Regions from separate parts of the Streptomyces sp. AM25 genome, predicted to be linked through region 4. Evidence: riboswitches for the same ligand, from Rfam matches in the RefSeq annotation. Region 4 holds a riboswitch; each other region holds the start of a gene.
What was found. A riboswitch is a leader RNA that binds a small molecule or an ion and turns the genes downstream of it on or off. The one in region 4 is predicted to bind magnesium.

Region 1: it holds a riboswitch for magnesium, as region 4 does, so the genes downstream of both, ACLHRZ_RS35175 (NRAMP family divalent metal transporter) here and ACLHRZ_RS35670 (hypothetical protein) in region 4, are expected to answer to the same signal.
Region 2: it holds a riboswitch for magnesium, as region 4 does, so the genes downstream of both, ACLHRZ_RS19050 (NRAMP family divalent metal transporter) here and ACLHRZ_RS35670 (hypothetical protein) in region 4, are expected to answer to the same signal.
Region 3: it holds a riboswitch for magnesium, as region 4 does, so the genes downstream of both, ACLHRZ_RS17840 (hypothetical protein) here and ACLHRZ_RS35670 (hypothetical protein) in region 4, are expected to answer to the same signal.

The regions. Positions count from the first base shown of each region.
Region 1 is NZ_JBKIWN010000058.1:7,630-12,342, forward strand. Features, by position in the region: gene ACLHRZ_RS35165 (lipase family protein) at 1-1,282, shown strand, start outside; gene ACLHRZ_RS35170 (hypothetical protein) at 1,453-2,067, opposite strand; M-box (ykoK) riboswitch at 2,716-2,892, shown strand; gene ACLHRZ_RS35175 (NRAMP family divalent metal transporter) at 3,223-4,713, shown strand, end outside.
Region 2 is NZ_JBKIWN010000013.1:167,622-172,334, forward strand. Features, by position in the region: gene ACLHRZ_RS19045 (trypsin-like serine peptidase) at 1-469, shown strand, start outside; gene ACLHRZ_RS19050 (NRAMP family divalent metal transporter) at 686-2,431, opposite strand; M-box (ykoK) riboswitch at 2,760-2,936, opposite strand; gene ACLHRZ_RS19055 (hypothetical protein) at 3,625-4,191, shown strand.
Region 3 is NZ_JBKIWN010000012.1:94,894-99,606, reverse strand. Features, by position in the region: gene ACLHRZ_RS17855 (OsmC family peroxiredoxin) at 113-541, shown strand; gene ACLHRZ_RS17850 (cupin domain-containing protein) at 554-982, opposite strand; gene ACLHRZ_RS17845 (alkaline phosphatase family protein) at 1,535-2,920, shown strand; gene ACLHRZ_RS17840 (hypothetical protein) at 2,945-3,211, opposite strand; M-box (ykoK) riboswitch at 3,463-3,641, opposite strand; gene ACLHRZ_RS17835 (hypothetical protein) at 3,771-4,067, shown strand; gene ACLHRZ_RS17830 (cation-translocating P-type ATPase) at 4,113-4,713, shown strand, end outside.
Region 4 is NZ_JBKIWN010000067.1:2,876-7,588, reverse strand. Features, by position in the region: gene ACLHRZ_RS35680 (transposase family protein) at 1-391, opposite strand, end outside; one part of gene ACLHRZ_RS35675 (IS5 family transposase) at 725-1,100, shown strand; one part of gene ACLHRZ_RS35675 (IS5 family transposase) at 1,100-1,599, shown strand; M-box (ykoK) riboswitch at 2,781-2,954, shown strand; gene ACLHRZ_RS35670 (hypothetical protein) at 3,376-4,707, shown strand.

The sequences.
Region 1 (4,713 bases), on a different contig from region 4:
CCCAAAATGGTGGAATCGCGGGTCGGCGCGGTATCGGCTGGCCGTAGTGATGGCGGCTGCGGGGGTGCTGGCGGGCTGTGGACTGTCGTCGGCGCCCTCCGGTGCCCAGACCGGTGATCCGGTGTCGATGCTGCCGACCCCCGACTCGCAGAACGGCGACGGGGGCATGCCGGACTTCTATACCCGGCCGCCGGCAAACCATGATCTGCTGCGCAGGCCCGGGCGGATGATCCGCGTCGAGCCGCTGCCTGCGGAGTTCTCCCTGGCCGGCGCGGGGCGGGCGGACCGTATCCTCTACTCCTCGACCAACGGGCTCGACGGGAAAACACCGGTCATGGTGTCCGGCGCTGTCTTCCTCCCCAAGGGCACCAAGCCCGTCGGCGGATGGCCGGTGCTCGCGTGGGCGCACGGCACGGTGGGTGTCGCCGACGTCTGTGCCCCATCAGCAAATAAGCGGTCGGAACGCGACGCCGCCTATCTCGATCACTGGCTGGACCAGGGGTACGCCGTCGTCGCCACGGACTACCAGGGCCTGGGCACACCGGGCGGGCACCCCTACCGCGCCGTGCGTCCGGGCGCATATTCGGTGCTCGACTCGGTCCGCGCGGCCGAGTCGGCCGACTACGGCCTGGCGAAGAAGACCGCACTGGTGGGGCAGAGCCAGGGCGGGGCCGTCGTGTTCGAGGCCGCGGCCGCGGCAGCGTCCTACGCACCCGACGTCGACCTGAAGGGCACCGTGGCCACCGGACCCAACTACGTCACGCCGAAAACGCCCAAGAAACTCGACGCGAACCGCGTCGACCCGGAGCTGCTCGCCTACGAGTTCTTTGGCCTGCACCTGATCGCCCAGGTCGACCCGGCGTTCAAACCCGAGGATGTGGTGACCGACCGCGCCAAGCCAGTGCTCGGCCTCACGCGCACACGGTGCCTGGGCGACGTGGCGGCCCGCATCAAGCACGACCGGCTCACCCCCGCCGCCGCCTTCACCCTCGACCCGAAGGACATCCTTGCCCGCGAAGACGTGCCGCCGCGGTTCTTCACCAGCCTCAAGGTCGCCAAGCCCCTGTTCATGGGCACCGGCGGCAAGGACATGGACTCACCCACCGACCGACAGGTCCAGCTGTTCCACGACGCCTGCGCAGCCGGTTCGGTGATCGAACAGCACCTCTATCCGGAACTCGACCACAACGCCACGGTCATCGCTTCCCTGGCGGATTCCACCCCGTTCCTGCGGAAGGTGTTCGCCGGCGAACCCGTAGCAGGCAACTGTCCGAAGAGCTAGGCGTATTGCCCTGCATCCTCCTTCGTCCAGCTGAAACATGTTTGCCCAGGTTCCAGGATGCGCTGCCGGCGGTATTTTGACAGCGGGCCGCCCGCCCCCAGGTCGAGTGGGGGCGGGCGACACTGATGTGGATGGGTCAGGCGGTTGACCTGCTGGGCGTGGTGCGAGTGCTACCGCTGGTGTCCGTGCGACGCGTGGCCCTCGTGCCCGTGGGGTCCGTGGCCTCCGTGCCCGTGCGACGGCTGGCCTCCGTGCCCGTGGGGTGCGTGGTTCCCGTGCCCGTGCGACGGCTGGCCCCGGTGGCCGTGGTCGTGACCGTGCGGCGCGTGGCCCCGGTGCTCGTGCCGCCCCGGACGCCCGTGGCCCTGCCCGGGCGCCCACGGCGTGCAGACGGTGGCCGTGGCAGTGGCCTGCTCGGTCTCGGAGGAGCCCTGGTTGGTGAAGTTCACCGTGACCTGGATGCGGTCGCCGCTGGTCCAGCTTCCGCCGCTCGGCGCGATGTTGATGCTGTACGGCTGGGAGGTTCCGGGGCAGGTGGAGGCGTTTTCAGACTGTGAGGCCTGTCCGGAGACGTTCTTGCCGTCGGAGGCCTGGACAGCCACGGTCGGGGACGAGTTGGAGGCGGGCGCCAGCGCGCAGGTATAGGTCCCGGTCACCGTGATCGTTCCGTCGCTGTTGAGTGCGGCGGAGCTGTTGACGGTGGTGGCGGCAGGCGTCTGGGCATTGGCCGGTGCGGTGAATCCCACCAGGAGCCCGGAGGCCGCCAACGGGACTATCGCAGCCATACGCAGGGATGAACGCATGATGTTTTCCTTTCGGATGAGGTCGTGCCGGAGGTGGAACGAAGCCGGCTGGAACTCCCGCGATCCCCACAGCCAGAACAACGGTGACGACGAGGCCGTACGGCGGGAGAAGGGGCCTGTGCGCAACAGGCGTATCTCCGGGAGCATTGGGAGGCCAGCAGGTCCACGATGCTTGCGGGCCCATCACCGTTCCCACAATCGAACAACTGCATCGCACGGTTGCGTGGAATTCGTTTCGCGCCGTGTGGCATAAAGGATGCGCTCTTCGTGGGGTGCAATCCCTTGGCCGGGGCAGGAAATTGTGGTATCGGCTGGCCCTCGGCACGGCACAGGAACCTGGCTCCGATCGGCGTGCGGAAGCGCCTGAGCGCGGCTGAAACGATCCTGCCTTTCTCGTTTGCGATACACCGTCCCGGGCGGTCCGGGCACTCTCATGCCGCGACCCAATGGGCCACGCCGGGCTACGAGTCGGACTTGTGCGGCCATCGGCATCGTCCCATCACGCTGCCCACTGCTGGCCGTTGGCCGATCACAGGGAATCCACAACTTCGCTCATTTCATGGCGAGTTCTTGGGATCGCGTTCACTTGCGCGTCGGCGCAAGTGAGGTAGCGTCCGCAGTGGCTGAAATAAGGCACCTCGTTCGGTGAGGCGTCTGTGCGGATATAGGCCACTGACCCGACGACGTCGAGAGACGCCCAGGATCAGGACAGGTCTCCTCGGCTTAAGGGGTGACCCCAAGTGGCTTCCCGCCTGTCGGGTGGGGATACGCCGTGCAGTGCCGAAGCTCTTACGTGGAGGGTGCCGTCCAGGGAAGGCCGGCTTGCCCCGTGCCCCGGGGTGGTCGGCGGGTGCTGGATTGGGGGTGGTCAGGATGAGTCCTGACGGTGATAGGTGGTGTCGCTCTCGTTCCGGGCGAACTACGGTGCTCTTCTGAGCCCGCTTATCGCGTGCAACGCACGTGCACATGGCGTGAATTCGGCATTCCGATAGGCATCGGCTTATCCGTGCTCCGGTCCGGGCTGTCGTCCGCTGTGTCGTCATGCGCTTTTTGCCTGCCTTCATACGGCGGTATTTCGCCTTGTCTTCATACGGGCCTGCCCGAGTGCGCCCGTTCGCAGTTCTGGGAGGTAGTGACATGTACTACGACACCGTGCGTCCGGACCCGGGGCCGGACCCTGGAAGGGAGCAGAGTGCCGCCCCGGGCGGTACGGCTGTCCTGGACAGTGCCCACACCGGGGACATCGTCGGTGCGCTGGGTACGATCGGCCGGCATGACAGCGGGCATCGGGGTTCGTGGGGGCAACGGCTGCGGACCCTGCTGGTGATCATGGGGCCGGGGCTGATCGTGATGGTCGGCGACAACGATGCGGGCGGCGTGGCGACGTACGCCCAGGCCGGCCAGAACTACGGCATGAAGCTGATGTGGACGTTGGCCCTGCTGATTCCGGTGCTCTACGTCAATCAGGAGATGGTGGTCCGGCTCGGAGCGGTTTCCGGGGTCGGGCACGCGCGGCTGATCTTCGAGCGGTTCGGGAAGTTCTGGGGCGCGTTCAGCGTCGGTGACTTGTTCCTGGTCAACGCGCTGACGATCGTGACGGAGTTCATCGGAGTCTCACAGGCACTCGGCTACTTCGGGATACCCGGCTACGTCGCGGTGCCCATCGCAGCGGTGCTGCTGTTCGCCGCGGTGGCCGGCGGGTCTTTCCGGCGCTGGGAGAGGTTCCTGTTCCTGCTCATCGCGGTGAACGTGGTGATGTTCCCCATGGCGCTCATGGCCCACCCCAGGCTGGGAACGACCGCGCAGGGGCTGCTCCCGCAGTTCCCCGGCGGGCTCGACTCGACGCTGCTGCTGGTGATCGTCGCCATCGTCGGTACGACGGTGGCCCCGTGGCAGTTGTTCTTCCAGCAGTCCAACGTGGTCGACAAGCGGATCACCCCGCGCTGGATCCGTTACGAGCGCGCCGACCTGTGGATCGGCATCGCGGTCGTGATGGCCGGGGCGGTGGCGATCATGGCGACGTCGGCCTTCGTGTTCAGCGGCACGGACCTGGCAGGACAGTTCAGCGACGCCGCAGGTGTGGCGGACGGGCTGCGCAAGCACGGCGGATCGGCCCTGGGGGCGCTGTTCGCGATCCTGCTGCTGGACGCTTCCCTCATCGGCGCCAACGCCGTGGGACTTGCGACCACTTACTCCCTCGGGGACACCTTCAAGAGGCGGCACTCGCTGCACTGGAAGATCTCCGAGGCACCGCTGTTCTACGTCGGCTACGCGTTCCTGATCGGCATCGCCGCCACGATCACCCTCGTCTCCGATGACCACGTCCAGGGCCTGATCACCCAGGGAGTGCAGGCCCTGGCAGGCGTGCTGCTCCCTTCGGCGACCGTCTTCCTCGTCCTGCTGTGCAACGACCGTCCGGTGCTGGGCCCCTGGGTGAACAGCGTCCGGCAGAACATCGTGGCCGGCGTCATCGTCTGGTGTCTGGTGCTGCTTTCGCTGGCACTGACGGCGGCCACATTCTTCCCGAACCTGACCACGGCGCAGTTGGAGACCGGCTTCGCCGTCGGCGCGGGCCTCGGCCTCGTCGGCGGAGCCTCGGTGACGTTGCGCTCACGGCATGAATCCCGG
Region 2 (4,713 bases), on a different contig from region 4:
CGGCCAGACGCCCAACGGGATTTGGACGGTCGGGAAGATGGTCGTCGACGATCACTGGATGCAGTCGTCCGACCCGGACTATGACGTGGGGTTCGTCGTCACCGACAAGCTCAACGGCAAGCGGATCGCCGAGGTGCTGGGCGCCAACCGCTTCGGCTACAACGCCGGCTACGGCAACCGGGTGCAGATCACGGGCTATCCGGACAGTGGGCAGGACCCCATCTCGTGTGCCAACAAGACGGTGCAGTTCCAGCCGGACCAGATGAAAGTGGACTGCACCGGCTACAGCAGCGGGACCAGCGGGAGCCCCTGGCTCGCCCACTTCGACAGCAATACCCACACCGGCCAGGTCATCGGTGTCATCGGTGGCTACCAGACCGGCGGCGACACCGATGACACCTCCTACAGCCCCTACTTCAACGACGCCATCAAGTCCCTGTACGACAAGGCTGTCAGCCAGGAGAGCTAGCGTCCGCACACCACTTGCCAGCCCCTTCCACGGCAGCGGGACCGCCAGGCCCAGCATCTCCGTCCCAGGCGCCATGAAGGAGCAGCCGCCCGGCAGTAACCCGGGCGGAGGCTCCTGAGGCGACATCTTGGCCTCGGGAGCCTCCACCCGTCGCCACACGGTGCAGCAGGGGCAACGACGGCCGTTCGCGACCGCACCTCGCGCCCGACGGAACTATCAGTTCCCGGTAGCCAGTTGGGCGATCCTGACGATGACCAGGACGACCGCCACGACCAGGTAGCCACGCAGGGTGATCAGGCCTGCCTTGCGCAGCGGTGAGAACTTCGGGCGTTGGAGGGTGGACAGGTCAGGCGTGCGCCAGAGCATCCGATCGGTCTCCATCAAGACCCGGAAGCGTTCGAGCGGCGTGGTGACGACCATCCCGCCTCGCTCCGCCGCGCGGAGCCGTGCGGCAGCTTCTGCTGCGGCGATTCGGGAGGCCTGGCGTGAGCGCAGGGCGACGAGGGTTCCGCCGACGAGGCCGAGGGCAGTCCCGGCGGCGAAGCCGGTCTCCAGTTGCGTGGTGGTCAGGCCGGGGAAGAACGTGGCCGCGGTCAGCGCCAGCGACAGCAGTACCAGGCACCAGACGATGACACCCGCGACGACGTTCTGCCGGACGCTGTTCACCCAGGGGCCCAGCACGGGGCGGTCGTTGCAGAGCAGGACCAGGAAGACGGTCGCCGAGGGGAGCAGCACCCCTGCCAGGGCCTGTACTCCCTGGGTGATCAGGCCCTGGATGTGGTCGTCGGAGACGAGGGTGATGGTGGCGGCGATGCCGATCAGGAATGCGTAGCCGATATAGAACAGCGGTGCCTCGGAGATCTTCCAGTGCAGTGAGTGCCGCCTTTTGAAGGTGTCTCCGAGGGAGTAGGTGGTGGCAAGTCCCACGGCGTTGGCGCCGATGAGGGCGGCGTCCAGCAGCACGGTCGCGAACAGGGCGCCCAGCGCCGGTCCGCCGTGCTTGCGCAGCCCGTCCGCCACCCCCGCGGCATCACTGAACTGCCCCGCCAGATCGGTGCCGTGGAACACGAAAGCCGATGTCGCCATGATCGCCACTGCTCCGGCCATGACGACGGCGATGCCGATCCACAGGTCGGCGCGCTCGTAGCGGATCCAGCGCGGGGTGATCCGTTTGTCGACCACGTTGGACTGCTGGAAGAACAGCTGCCAGGGGGCCACCGTGGTGCCGACGATGGCGACGATGACCAGCAGGAGTGTCGAGTCGAGCCCGCCCGGGAACTGCGGGATGAGCCCCTGCGCGGTCGTGCCGGCCTTGGGGTGGGCCATGAGCGCCATGGGGAACATCACCACGTTCACCGCGATGAGGAGGAAGAGGAACCTCTCCCAGCGCCGGAAGGACCCGCCGGCCACCACGGCGAACAGCAGCACCGCGGCCAGCGGCACCGCAACGTAGTTCGGTATCCCGAAGTAGCCGAGCGCCTGTGAGACTCCGATGAACTCCGTCACGATCGTCAGCGCGTTGACCAGGAACAGATCGCCGACACTGAACGAGCCCCAGAACTTCCCGAACCGCTCGAAGATCAGCCGCGCGTGCCCGACCCCGGAGACCGCACCCAGCCGGACCACCATCTCCTGGTTGACATAGAGCACCGGAATCAGCAGCACCAGCGTCCACATCAGCTTCATGCCGTAGTTCTGGCCGGCCTGGGCGTACGTCGCCACGCCGCCCGCGTCGTTGTCACCGACCATCACGATCAGCCCCGGCCCCATGATCACCAGCAGGGTCCGCAGCCGTTGCCCCCAGGAGCCCCGCCGGCCGGTGTCGTGCCGGCCGATCGTGCCCAGCGCACCGACGATGTCCCCGGTGTGGGCACTGTCCAGGACAGCCGTGTTGCCCGGGGCAGCACTCTGCTCCCTTCCAGGATCCGGCCCGGGGTCCGGACGCACGGTGCCGTAGTACATGTCACTACCTCCCAGAACTGCGAACGGGCGCACTCGGGCAGACCCGTATGAAGACGTGGCGAAATGCCGCCGTATGAAGGCAGGCGAAATGCGCGTGACGACACGGCGGACGACAGCCGGACCGGAGCACGGATAGACCGATGCCTATCGGAATGCCGAATTCACGCCATGTGCACGTGCGTTACACGCAATAAGCGGGCTCAGAAGAGCACCGTGGTGCGCCCGGAACGAGAGCGACACCACCTATCACCGTCAGGACTCACCCTGACCACCCCCAATCCAGCACCCGCCGACCACCCCGGAGCACGGGGAAGCCGGCCTTCCCTGGACGGCACCCTCCACGTAAGAGCTTCGGCACTGCACGGCGTATCCCCACCCGACGGGCGGGAAGCCACTTGGGGTCACCCCTTAAGCCGAGGAGACCTGTCCTGATCCTGGGCGTCTCTCGACGTCGTCGGGTCAGTGGCCTATATCCGCACAGACGCCTCACCGAACGAGGTGCCTTATTTCAGCCACTGCGGACGCTACCTCACTCGCGCCGACGCGCAAGTGAACGCGCTCCCAAGAACTCACCATGAAATTAGAGAAGTTGTGGATTCCCTGTGATCGGGCAACGGCTAGCCGCCTGCAGCGTGACGGGACGACGTCCATGGCCGCGCGTGTCCGACAGCGGTGGCCGAGAGAAAACACCTCAGCTCCGCTGCCCATCTCATAGCCCGGCGCAGCCCATTGAGCCGCGGCATGAGAGTGCCGCACCGCCCGGGGCGGTGCATCGGAACCGAGAAAGGCAGGATCGTTTCAGCCGCGCTCAGGCCCTTCCGCACGCCGATCGGAGCCAGATTCCTGTGCCACGCCGAGGACCGGCCCGTACCACAACTGCCTGCCCCGGCCAACGGATTGCACCCCACGAAGAGCGCATCCTTTACGCCACACGGCGCGAAACGAATTCCACGCAACCGTGCGATGCAGTTGTTCGATTGCGGGAACGGTGATGGCCCCGCAAGCATCGTGGGCCTGCCGGCATCCCGGTACTCCCGGAGATACGGCTGATGCGCACAGGCCTCTTCTCCCGCCGTACGGCCTCGTCGTCACCGTTGTTCTGGCCGTGGGGATCTCGGGAGTTCCAGCCGGCTTCGTTCCACCTCCGGCACAATCTCATCCGAGAGGAAAACATCATGCGTTCATCCCTGCGTATGGCTGCGATAGTCCCGTTGGCAGCCTCCGGGCTCCTGGTGGGATTCACCGCACCGGCCAACGCCCAGACGCCCGCCGCCACCACCGTCAACAGCTCCGCCGCACTCAACAGCGACGGAACGATCACGGTGACCGGGACCTACACCTGCGCCCTGGCGCCCGCCTCCAACTCCTCCCCGACCGTGGCCGTCCAGGCCTCCGACGGCAAGAACGTCTCCGGCCAGGCCTCACAGTCCGAAAACGCCTCCACCTGCCCCGGAACCTCCCAGCCGTACAGCATCAACATCGCGCCGACCGGCGGAAGCTGGACCAACGGCGACCGCATCCAGGTCACGGTGAACTTCACCAACCAGGGATCCTCCGAGACCGAACAGGCCACCGCCACGGCCACCGTCTGCACGCCGGGAGCGCCCGGGCAGGGCCACGGGCGCCCGGGGCGGCACGAGCACCGGGGCCACGCGCCGCACGGTCACGGCCACGGCCATCGGGGCCAGCCGTCGCACGGGCATGGGAACCACGCACCCCACGGGCACGAGGGTCACACGTCGCACGGACACCGGCGGTAGTACCCACGCCATGCCCTGGCAGGTACACCGCCTGCACCACGCATAAGTAGGGACCTCTTCACCTAAGTGTGGCCCGCCCCCACTCGATCTGAGGGCGGGCCACACCCTGCCAAAGTACCGCCGACAGCACACCCCCGGCACCCGACCGGACACGTTTCAGCCCGACGAGGGCACGGTCAACCACCCTCGCATCGGGGCAGCTTCGGAGCAGACGATCCTCGGCAGCCGCGTGGACGTCCCGAACGCCGACCGAGAAGCCCGCACCCTGCGGCGTACACCGCTGCCATCGGCGGCATGCCAGCGTGAGGCTTCGGGCCGGTGCCCGTTGTGACTGCGGCTGTTTTCGCGTGCTAACGCCGAGGAACGACGGGGTGACCCTGGAGTCTACGGACCCGGTGCCGCTGTTCTCGTCCTGGCTCAAGGTCGCGGTCGACACCTGAGAGGCAGTGGTCACGGTGGTGCCGCCCGGCACCTGGGACGACGACCTGCCCGGCTATGCCGACTGCCGCAGTGCCTTGGAGG
Region 3 (4,713 bases), on a different contig from region 4:
TTGTCCACCTTGGTCACCAGGAGTGTCCCAAAGGTGATATCCATGCGCCGCCCGACTCCCTAGGTTTGGCGGTGACAGATCCCACCCTTGCAGGATCGGAGCTGATGACGCCATGGCGACCGTACGCACCGCAGCCACCCGCTGGCACGGCAATCTCACCCAGGGCCGGGGAGTCGTCTCCCTCGATTCTTCCCGGATCGGCACGTACGACGTGACCTGGCCTGCACGTGCAGAACAGCCGGAGGGCACGACCAGCCCGGAGGAACTGATCGCCGCAGCCCATTCGTCCTGCTATTCCATGGCGTTCGCACACGAGGCGACCGAACGCGGCTACACCGTCATGAGGGTGGAGACCACGGCCGATGTGACCTTCGAGCCCGGCGCGGGAATAACCGGGATCTCCCTGACGGTCACCGCCTCCGTCCCGGAGCTGCCGAAGGACGAATTCGACGTCCTGGCCGAGCAGGTCAAGCGGAACTGTCCCGTCGGCCAGGCCCTGGCGGGGGTCGGGAACATCACCCTCGATGCCCGGCTGATATGAACGCCCGCGCCGTCACCGGCCCTTGGCGTTCGTATCGCACTTCGTCAGGTCGGTCTCGGCGAGGGGCTTGCCCTCGGGCGTCACATAGGTGACCCAGAGCACGACGTCCTCGGTGCCCTTGTTGAGCCCCTGGTGCACGTAGCCGCGGCCCTCGATCACCGATTCCCCGGCCTTGTACGTGTGGGTGCCGCCCGACTTCAGCTCATGGGTCAGCTCGCCCTGCTTCACCACGGCGACCAGGTTGCCGTAGTGACAGTGCCACCCCGTGCTCTCCCCCGGCGGAATGGTGATCTTGCGGAAGTTCACTTGCGCAGGGCCGTCCACCTCGACCTTCACCGGGTCGTCCTGCCGTCCTTGGGCGAGGTCCTCCACGACGACACCCTCCTTCGGCTGCCCGCCGGAAACCCGCCCGTCCGCGCTCGCCAATGAAGAACCCGTCATTCCCAGCGCAATCGCTCCTACGGCCGCCACACAAATCCGCCTGCTGCGCCAATTACGCATGACCGCTCCAATCCCTTGGATGCCTGATCGGGCTCCCAGGCTAGGAAGTGCCCGCCCATTGCGGCCATGTCCGAAAGTTGCATGCCGTGGCTACTTTTGGCGAAACTTTCGGCTGGGGAAAACCTCGGACTTCTCGACGTCGATTTATCCGGAACCGGGTGGACCGATCCGGCGCCTCGGCAATCCGTTCGGTGAGCCGTCGGCCGTGCGACCCCAGAAGGCCCGTCAGATGCGCGCTCCTCCTTGCCGGACGGCGAATTCACAGCCGCCGACACCCATGTGAGGGATGGACGAGCCAACATCCAGATGATCTGCTGTACGCAGAGCGTGTGCACGCAGGGACTCTGTGCCTCCTTTTCCCGGAGCTGTCACAGAATCACGAAGCGGCCCGGCTCTATGCCATCGTCATGCCTGTTGGCCACCGGGGAAGGAAGTACAGACGGAGTGGGTCGGTTCAGGATTCCTCGTGGTGTGGCTGCAGACGGCGAGTGGATGTCGTTTCTTCCGTCCTGTGTACGGCGTGCCGTCGCAGCGGGGCGCACTCGGGGCGGTTCGCTCAAAGATGTGGAGCACGTCGTTTTCCTGATGCAGGAGAACCGGTCGTTCGACCACTATTTCGGCACTCTCGGAGACGTACAGGGTTTTGACGACCCGAGTGTCCTCAAGCTGCCGAACGGCCGCAGTGTCTTCCACCAGCCGGACACGGCGAACCCCCAGGGGTATCTGCTGCCGTTCCGGCTGGATACGCACAGGACGAACGCTCAGGCCATCTCGTCGCCCAGCCACGCCTGGGAAGTACAGCACCAGGCCTGGAACGGCGGGAAGATGGACCAGTGGATGCCCGCCCACCGTGAGGCCGACAAGGCCAACGCGCCTTATGTGATGGGCTACTACACCCGCGCGGACCTTCCCTTCCATTTCGCGCTCGCCGAGGCATTCACGGTGTGCGACAACTACCACTGCTCGGTGATGGGGCCGACGTGGCCGAACCGGCTGTACTGGATGTCCGGCACCATCGACCCCGGCGGCACCCGGGGCGGCCCGGTGATCACGAACAACTACCCGCCGACGTTCTACCAGTGGACCACCTACGCCGAACGCCTGCAGGCAGCAGGAATCAGCTGGCAGGTCTACCAAGGGCAGGACAACGGGTCGTTCAGTGTCCTCAACGGGTTCAAGGCGTTCAGGGAAGCGCAGCCCGGGAGCCCGCTGTACGAGCGTGGTATGCGCAGGCTGCCGGACGGGGCCTTCGAAGACGACGCCCGTAACGACCAGTTGCCCGCTGTCTCCTGGATCATTCCCTCCACCGCCGCATCGGAGGAACCCGACGCCCTGCCGGCAGCAGGGGCGGATTTCATCGCGCAGAAGATCGAAGCGATCGCCTCGAACCCTCACGTGTGGGCCAAGACCGCACTCATCATCAGCTATGACGAGAACGGCGGCCTCTTCGACCATGTCCCCCCGCCCGTACCCCCGGCCGGTACACCGGACGAGTTCGTCGAAGGCCTGCCGATCGGCGGCGGCTTCCGCGTACCCGCTTTGATCATCTCGCCCTGGACAGTGGGCGGACGGGTTGCCGGCGAAGCCTTCGACCACACCTCCTGTCTGCGCTTCCTGGAACGCTGGACCGCAGCACACGGGACCGAGGTCGAAGAACCCAACATCAGCGCCTGGCGAAGGCGGACGTTCGGCGACCTCACCTCCGCCTTCGACTTCACCCGAACCGCCCGCACGCCGCCGCGGCTGCCCGCCGATACCGAGGAGCAGCTCGCCCGAGGAGCGACCAAGGCATCCCTCCTGCCCCGGCCCACATTCCCCACCACTCGTCAGAAGCTGCCCCATCAAGAACGCAAACGGGCCTCGAAGCGTACGCGCTGAAGCATGACGAATGAGTGCGCGCGGTCAGGCCACAACCCCCGCGGGGCCGCAACGCGAACCCTGCACCGGGTTCTCCAGCGACTGCTGCATGATGTCGACGGCCAGCGGGAGCATCAGGCGGGCGAGGAGGCCCGCACCGGCGGCGTCGGCCATGCCGTCGAGGACGGGACCGGCGTAGGCCAGAGCCCGGCGCAGGGCGGGGCGGAGCGAGTCGGAGGTGAAGTCGGGCAGGACGAAGCTGAGGGTGAGGCCGGTGGCGGCAGCGTTCGGCCACGTCAGTTGAATGCGCACAGCAGTCTCCGGGCAGGACGTACCCGGTCGCGGACGGACACGTGGAACCGCCGCGCAGCATGCCCGGGCAGTCTGTGGGCAGGAGACAGTGCGCGAAGGTCAGTTGATGCGTCGGCGACGGGTGGACGATGACGGGCGAGTTGAGCCGGAAACAGGCTCCGGACTATGCCAGGGACTCAAGCCCCTCACCTCCTCGCGGCCTGGGCACTCGCGGGTGCCGGACATGGGCCGAGGAGCCTCCGCGACGCGGGAAGGCACCTCTCTCGTCACGGCTTCAGCACTGCACGGCGTATTCCCGGCCGAGATTGGCCGGGCAGCCACTTGGGCGCACCCCTTAATCCGGAGTGAGCTGTCCTGACCCGGGGCGTCTCTCGACGTTCGGGGTCAGTGGCCTGTGTCCGCGCAGAAGCCTCACCCAACGAGGTGCTGCGTACATCGAGAATCACGAAAATCCACGGTCGCTGTCAAGGAACGTTTAGGAAAACAGGAGATGGCGCAGGTTAACGCCGGTGGACAGGTTCACGCCGGAACCGTGCCCTCATCCGGAACAGGAGATTTCATGAGCAAGAGCGCCGATTTACAGCCCTCGTCCTCGTCGCGCCCGGCCGGGCCGCTGGGGGCGGTGCTGTCGGTGATGGACCGCGTGCCCGGTGCCGGCCTGGTGAAGGGGGCTGCGAACGGGGCGTTGGACGTGGTCGGTTCGGTGTCTCCCCGGGCACGTCGGGCAGCGGTGTACACCGGCGTCGGCATCCTGGGCGCGGTGGGGCTCGTCGAGTGGCCGGTGGCGGCGGCGGGCGCCGCGGTGGTGTGGCTGACGCAGCCGAAGCCGCAGGACGGCGGCGCCGCGGCCGACTGACCGCCGGGCAGTAGCCGTCGGCTGCCCGGCCGTTCCGGGCACAGCATGTCTTCTCCGCACCGTGGCCACAAACCGGTGCGGACTTCTCATGAGAGTAGGACAGTGGTTCTGCGTTTGCTGGCCGGCTTACCCGTGGCCGGTCTTGGTTCGGCACTCAGCGCTCCGGCCCGGGCCGCGGGCCGTCTCGTCCCGTCGGCCGACGTACTCATATGCGGAGCGGCCGAGTTGGCGTCGGTCGGTGTGCGCGCCGCGGCAGGCGGGGCGGCCGAGGCATCGGCGACGGCCGTGCGTGTGGCCCGCGTGGCCCGTAACGCGCTGGTGCCCGGCGACGGTTGCTGGCGTGCGGGGAGCAGGCTCCAATTGCCCTTGCGCCCGCACCCCGAAGCCGCCCACGTGCCACGGCTGGAGGAGGCCGCGGAGAAGGTGGCGGCCGCGTTGCTGGAGCACCCCGAGGTGCTCCTCGCCTACTGGGACGGCGGTCTGTCCCGGCTGGTGGTGCAGGTGGCCGAGCAGGATGTGGTCGGTGCGGTCGAGCGCCGGACGGCGGAACTGGCCGCCCGGTACGGGCTGGAGCACTCCGACGAGACGGAGAAACCTTACTCTCCCCATCCCGCGAGCACCGCCGATGTGCGCGCTGCGGCCGTAC
Region 4 (4,713 bases):
CGTGCTGCTTGTGCTTCCAGCTGCAGTGCGGCTGGTCTGCGGCGATGCGGTCGATGGGGATGAGCGTGCCGTCGACGATGACGAAGTCCCCTTCGCCCGGCCCGACGAGGGACTCGTGCAGGCCGGGTGCCCAGGAGGCCAGCACCTCGAGGGTCTCGCCGACATACCGCCACGCGGTCGTGGTCGAGACACCGAAACCGGCCGCGAGAGCGGGCAGCGTCTCGTTCTTGCGCAGGTGCACCAGCGCCAGCAGCAGCGCCAGCAGAGCCTGCCTGGAGCAGCCCAACTTGCGCCAACGCGTGCGAAGTTCACACCTTCGGGCATGGACGAGCCACGAGACGTGCTCGACCGGCTCGTGAGGGACGTCGACCGTGGCACGATACGGGACCAAGCGAGGCTCCTCGGACGAGGCGTGGGTGCGTAGAGAACACCAGCGCAACGACCAGGAGCCTCGTCTTGTCACCCCACCTCGCTGACCTGCACTTTCACTCCGCAGAGACAGGGTGAAAACGGTTCAGTGAACCCTTTTCATCCTGTTCCGCGTGGGTGAAACAGGCAGGTCAGGTGGGGTGACATGGCAGAGCCCCTCGTCGTTGGCGTGGTGATCTCACTCATCACGCGGCCGACCGAGGGGCTCTGTTGGTTCCGTATGCTGCCACGGTCGACGTCCCGCACGAGCTAGGGCGCGTTTCGGAAGTCGATCATGGTCTGCGATCCTTTTCGGATGGGTCGTGGTGATTTGACTGATGCTCGGTGGGTGAAGCTGGAGCTGTTGCTGCCGGTCGGGAAGAAGCCGGGGAGGCCGCCGATATGGACGAAACGCCAGCTCATCGACGGGATACGGTTCCGTACCCGCACTGGTGTGCCGTGGCGGGACGTGCCCGGGCGGTACGGACCGTGGGGCCGGGTGTACGACCTGTTCCGCCGCTGGCAGCGCGACGGTACGTGGAAGCGGATCCTGGCGGACCTCCAGGCCGACGCGGATGCGAAGGGCCTGATCACCTGGGACGTCTCGGTGGACTCCACGGTCGCCCGGGCCCACCAGCATGCCGCCGGGGCCCGGAAAAAGGGGCCCTGCAGAAAGAGCCTCCGGGCGGTGTCGAGTCCGAACCCGAGCACCACGGGCTCGGCCGGTCGCGCGGCGGCCTGACCACCAAGACCCACCTCGCCTGCGAGCAGGGCCAGAAGCCACTGGCACTGCTCGTCACGCCGGGCCAGTGGGGCGACTGCGCGCAGTTCCAGGCCGTCCTCGGGCGCATCCGCGTCGCCCGGCCGGACGGCGGTCGCCCCCGCACCCGCCCCGACCGCGTGCTCGGCGACAAGGCCTACGGCTCCCGCGCGAACCGCGCCTACCTGCGCAGACGCGGTATCCGCTGCACGATCCCGGAGAAGACCGACCAGATCCGCAACCGCCGGAAACGCGGCTCCGCCGGAGGCCGCCCGCCGGCCTTCGACAGCGAGACCTACAAGCAGAGGCACTCCGTCGAGTGCGGCATCAACCGCCTCAAAAGGCACCGCGCGGTCGCCACGAGATACGACAAACTCGCCGTTCGCTACGAGGCCACACTGACCATCGCAGCCATCAACGAGTGGCTGTGACCAGCACATTCGATACACGCCCTAGACCCCTGCCCCTCTGCCGACGCCATGGCGCACCCTCCCCGCGCCGTGGGTCCTATCTCCCCGGCAGAAGGGCAGGCATCAGACGCCCGCCCGGTCGTCAGATGTGAGGTCCAGCGGCCGGGCGGGTGCACAGACCACCTACGCAGAAAGGGGGAGCCATCAGCGAACGGGGGACAGGCACGGACCGTAAGAGCACCATCATCAACATGGATGCGAGGTTCGCAAGATGGCCACTCAGTGCAGCACGTGCAACGGCAGCGGCACCGTTCAGGTTCAGCGCCATCACAACATGGAAGACAACCCCGGCGGCCCCGAGTACGAAGACCAGCAATGCGGCACATGCGGCGGCTCCGGCTCGGTCGACAGCGACACCCGGTCATGACTGACGCCCCCTGCCCCGGCCCGCACCACTTCTGTAAGGGATGCAGGGGCGCAGGCACGTACCGGACTGCCACTCTGTTCGTGAACCAGTCCGGCGACGCCGGAGAGCTGATGGCGTCCCACGCGTGCATGGCCTGCCGTGGGCGTGGATTCTTCTGCAAGCAGACGCCCCCGTGCAGAGGCCAGCATCAGGCGGGTACGGCAGTCATTGACCCGGATGCGCTTCCGCCCGTGTAGCACCGCACACTGCCCCGTCCGTACGCTTCCCGCGAGGCGCCGGGCGGGGCTTCCCTCCGTCTGTGCGACGCCTCCCGCCCCGCAGGCCAGCGTCGGTCTCGGCCTGGTGGAACCACAGCCGCACGGCAGTCTCCGTCAGGTCGAAGTCCTTGGCGATCTGCCCGACCGAGCGGTCACCGCGCTGGCACAGCTCGACGATCTCGGCCTTGAACCGGCGTGAACGAGCGGCGAGGACGCGGCTTCTTCTTCCCCATGCTCTCCATAGTGGACATCCTTCCGGGGTGATGCCCCTGATCTCGGATGTCCGTCAAACCGAATCAAGCCCACCCTCAATCGCTCGAGCCAGGGAGATTCCATCCGTGACGCGTCTCGGCGAGGCGGCAGTCTCGCGCGCCCGGGACGTAGGGCGGCCCGGGCGTGCGGGACCAACGGACTGTGTCCCGGCCCCTGACGGTCAAGGTTTCGTCAAGCGTATCCACGGGTGCACAAATAACCTTAATGTCCGACTTAATCAGGCTTATGCTCGTGGAGGTTTGAAGAAGGCACCTCGTTCGGTGGGCGTCTGTGCGGACACAGGCCACTGACCCCACGACGTCGAGAGACGCCCAGGGTCAGGACAGGCCTCCCCGGCCCAAGGGGTGACCCCAAGTGGCTTCCCCAGCCCAGGGGATCACGTCGTGCAGTGCCAAAGCTCTGACGAGTTGGGGTGAACCGGCCGACAGGCCGGTGCGCTCCTTGCCGTGTCGTCCAGCGCCCGCACGCTCCGGCCGGAAGAAGGTGAGAGACATGGGCTGCACCTGCAGTAGTCCGAGCCACAGTGGCCCCCGTACACACATGACCTCGCCCGCCCCCGGCGCGCATTAACACGCTCGCCACACCTGCAACTGCCTGCCCCGCACTCCATCGGGGAGTTACGGGAGGCCGGCGCAGGGGCGATGGATGGCGTTGAGGGGTCGACTGCCAAGCCGGTGGACAGGGGCAGGCCCCGAAGCGAGCGTGTTGCGTCGTGGTCAGCCGACTTGCCTCCCGTAGTTCCGGGGCTGGCAGGCCGTGCGCCCCCAAGGTCGTTGGCTGTGGCAACACCCCGCCTGTTTCGAATACCGCAAACCCTCCAAATGATCCGGAAGGACAGCCGTGAAGCGTTTTGCCCGGTCCAAATACCCGATCAGTATAACTTTGTCTACGCTCCTCGCAGCCCCGGTGCTGTGGGTGGCCGCCCCCGCAGGCCAAGCAGCCGCCGCACAGCAGATACATTCTCCGGCCACGTTCGAGGAGTTCCTGAAGGAGGCCCGGGAAAACCTGGAGAAGATCGGGCAGGGCAAGGAGACCACGGACGATTACGAGGCGGCGCGGCGGGACGGCAAGCCCTATCTGAGTCCGGCGTTCAAGGATGTCAAGGATCTCGACAAGATCGTAAAGAGTTTTAAGGCCGATACCAGCGCCAAGGAGGTGGACCTGAAGGACAAGAATAAGGGACTTTACTACGCCGAGCGTATGAGGAAGTTCAACGACGTCGCGACAGCCTACGTCGACCAGGGGCTGCTGGGTGCTCTGAGGACTGCCGTGGTCAATAAGGTGGCCGAGGCAGGGCACTTCGAAGACCTGGTCAAGGCATGCCTGGCACACGACCCGAAGAAGATCGGCGAGGCCATCGCCAACCTCACCGCAGACGGCATCAACCGCCTGGCCAAACTCAAGTCTATGCCCCTGCACGCTGGCATCCTCGCCAGCGTGGTCGCCCTCGTCATCAGCATCATCAGCCGCGCCGCCTTCGGCAGCGGAAAGATCTCCATCGACGACCACATCCGCTCCGAACGCGACAAAGCATGGAAGAACTTCGGCCCCGAGGCTATGAAGAGGGCCGTCAACGACCCCAAGACCCAGGGCATTTGGGCTGCCGTCCAGATGCACTTCGCCGCCAGCGCCGCACAGGGTGAGGCCCTGATCGACGCACAGCTCGACAGCGCCCGGCGCCGCCTGAGCAAGCAGGAAGTAGCAAAGGTCGAACACGAGGCCCTCATGGCGAAGAAGAAATTGCGCGACGGCCTGAGGAAAACCCTCAGCCGCGACAGCAACGACCTCCTCGACGTCGTCGGCAGCGCAGTGGCCGAGGGCCTGCACAAGCCGGACAACTTCACCCACTTCTCCGTCGAATTCATGGACCAGAACAAAGAGGCAATCCTCAGTGCCCTGCGCGAAGCCTCCTGCAAAAACGCCAACGACGGCAGTAGCCTCGGCCGCATGACCTACGACAACTGCATAAGCCGGACATCCCTCAGTCAATTCTCCAAGGATTTCGATAAACTGAAGTCCTCCATGACCCACGACGCGTCGCCCCACTCCTTCACCGCCACAGAACTCAAGGACAGCCTGAAAAAGAGCCGAGACGACACCCCACCGTTCCCCCTCTTCGCAGTCCCCGAGGTGCCGGGATTTACCAAGGTCCTCGAGTGTAAGGATTGTTAGGGCTGG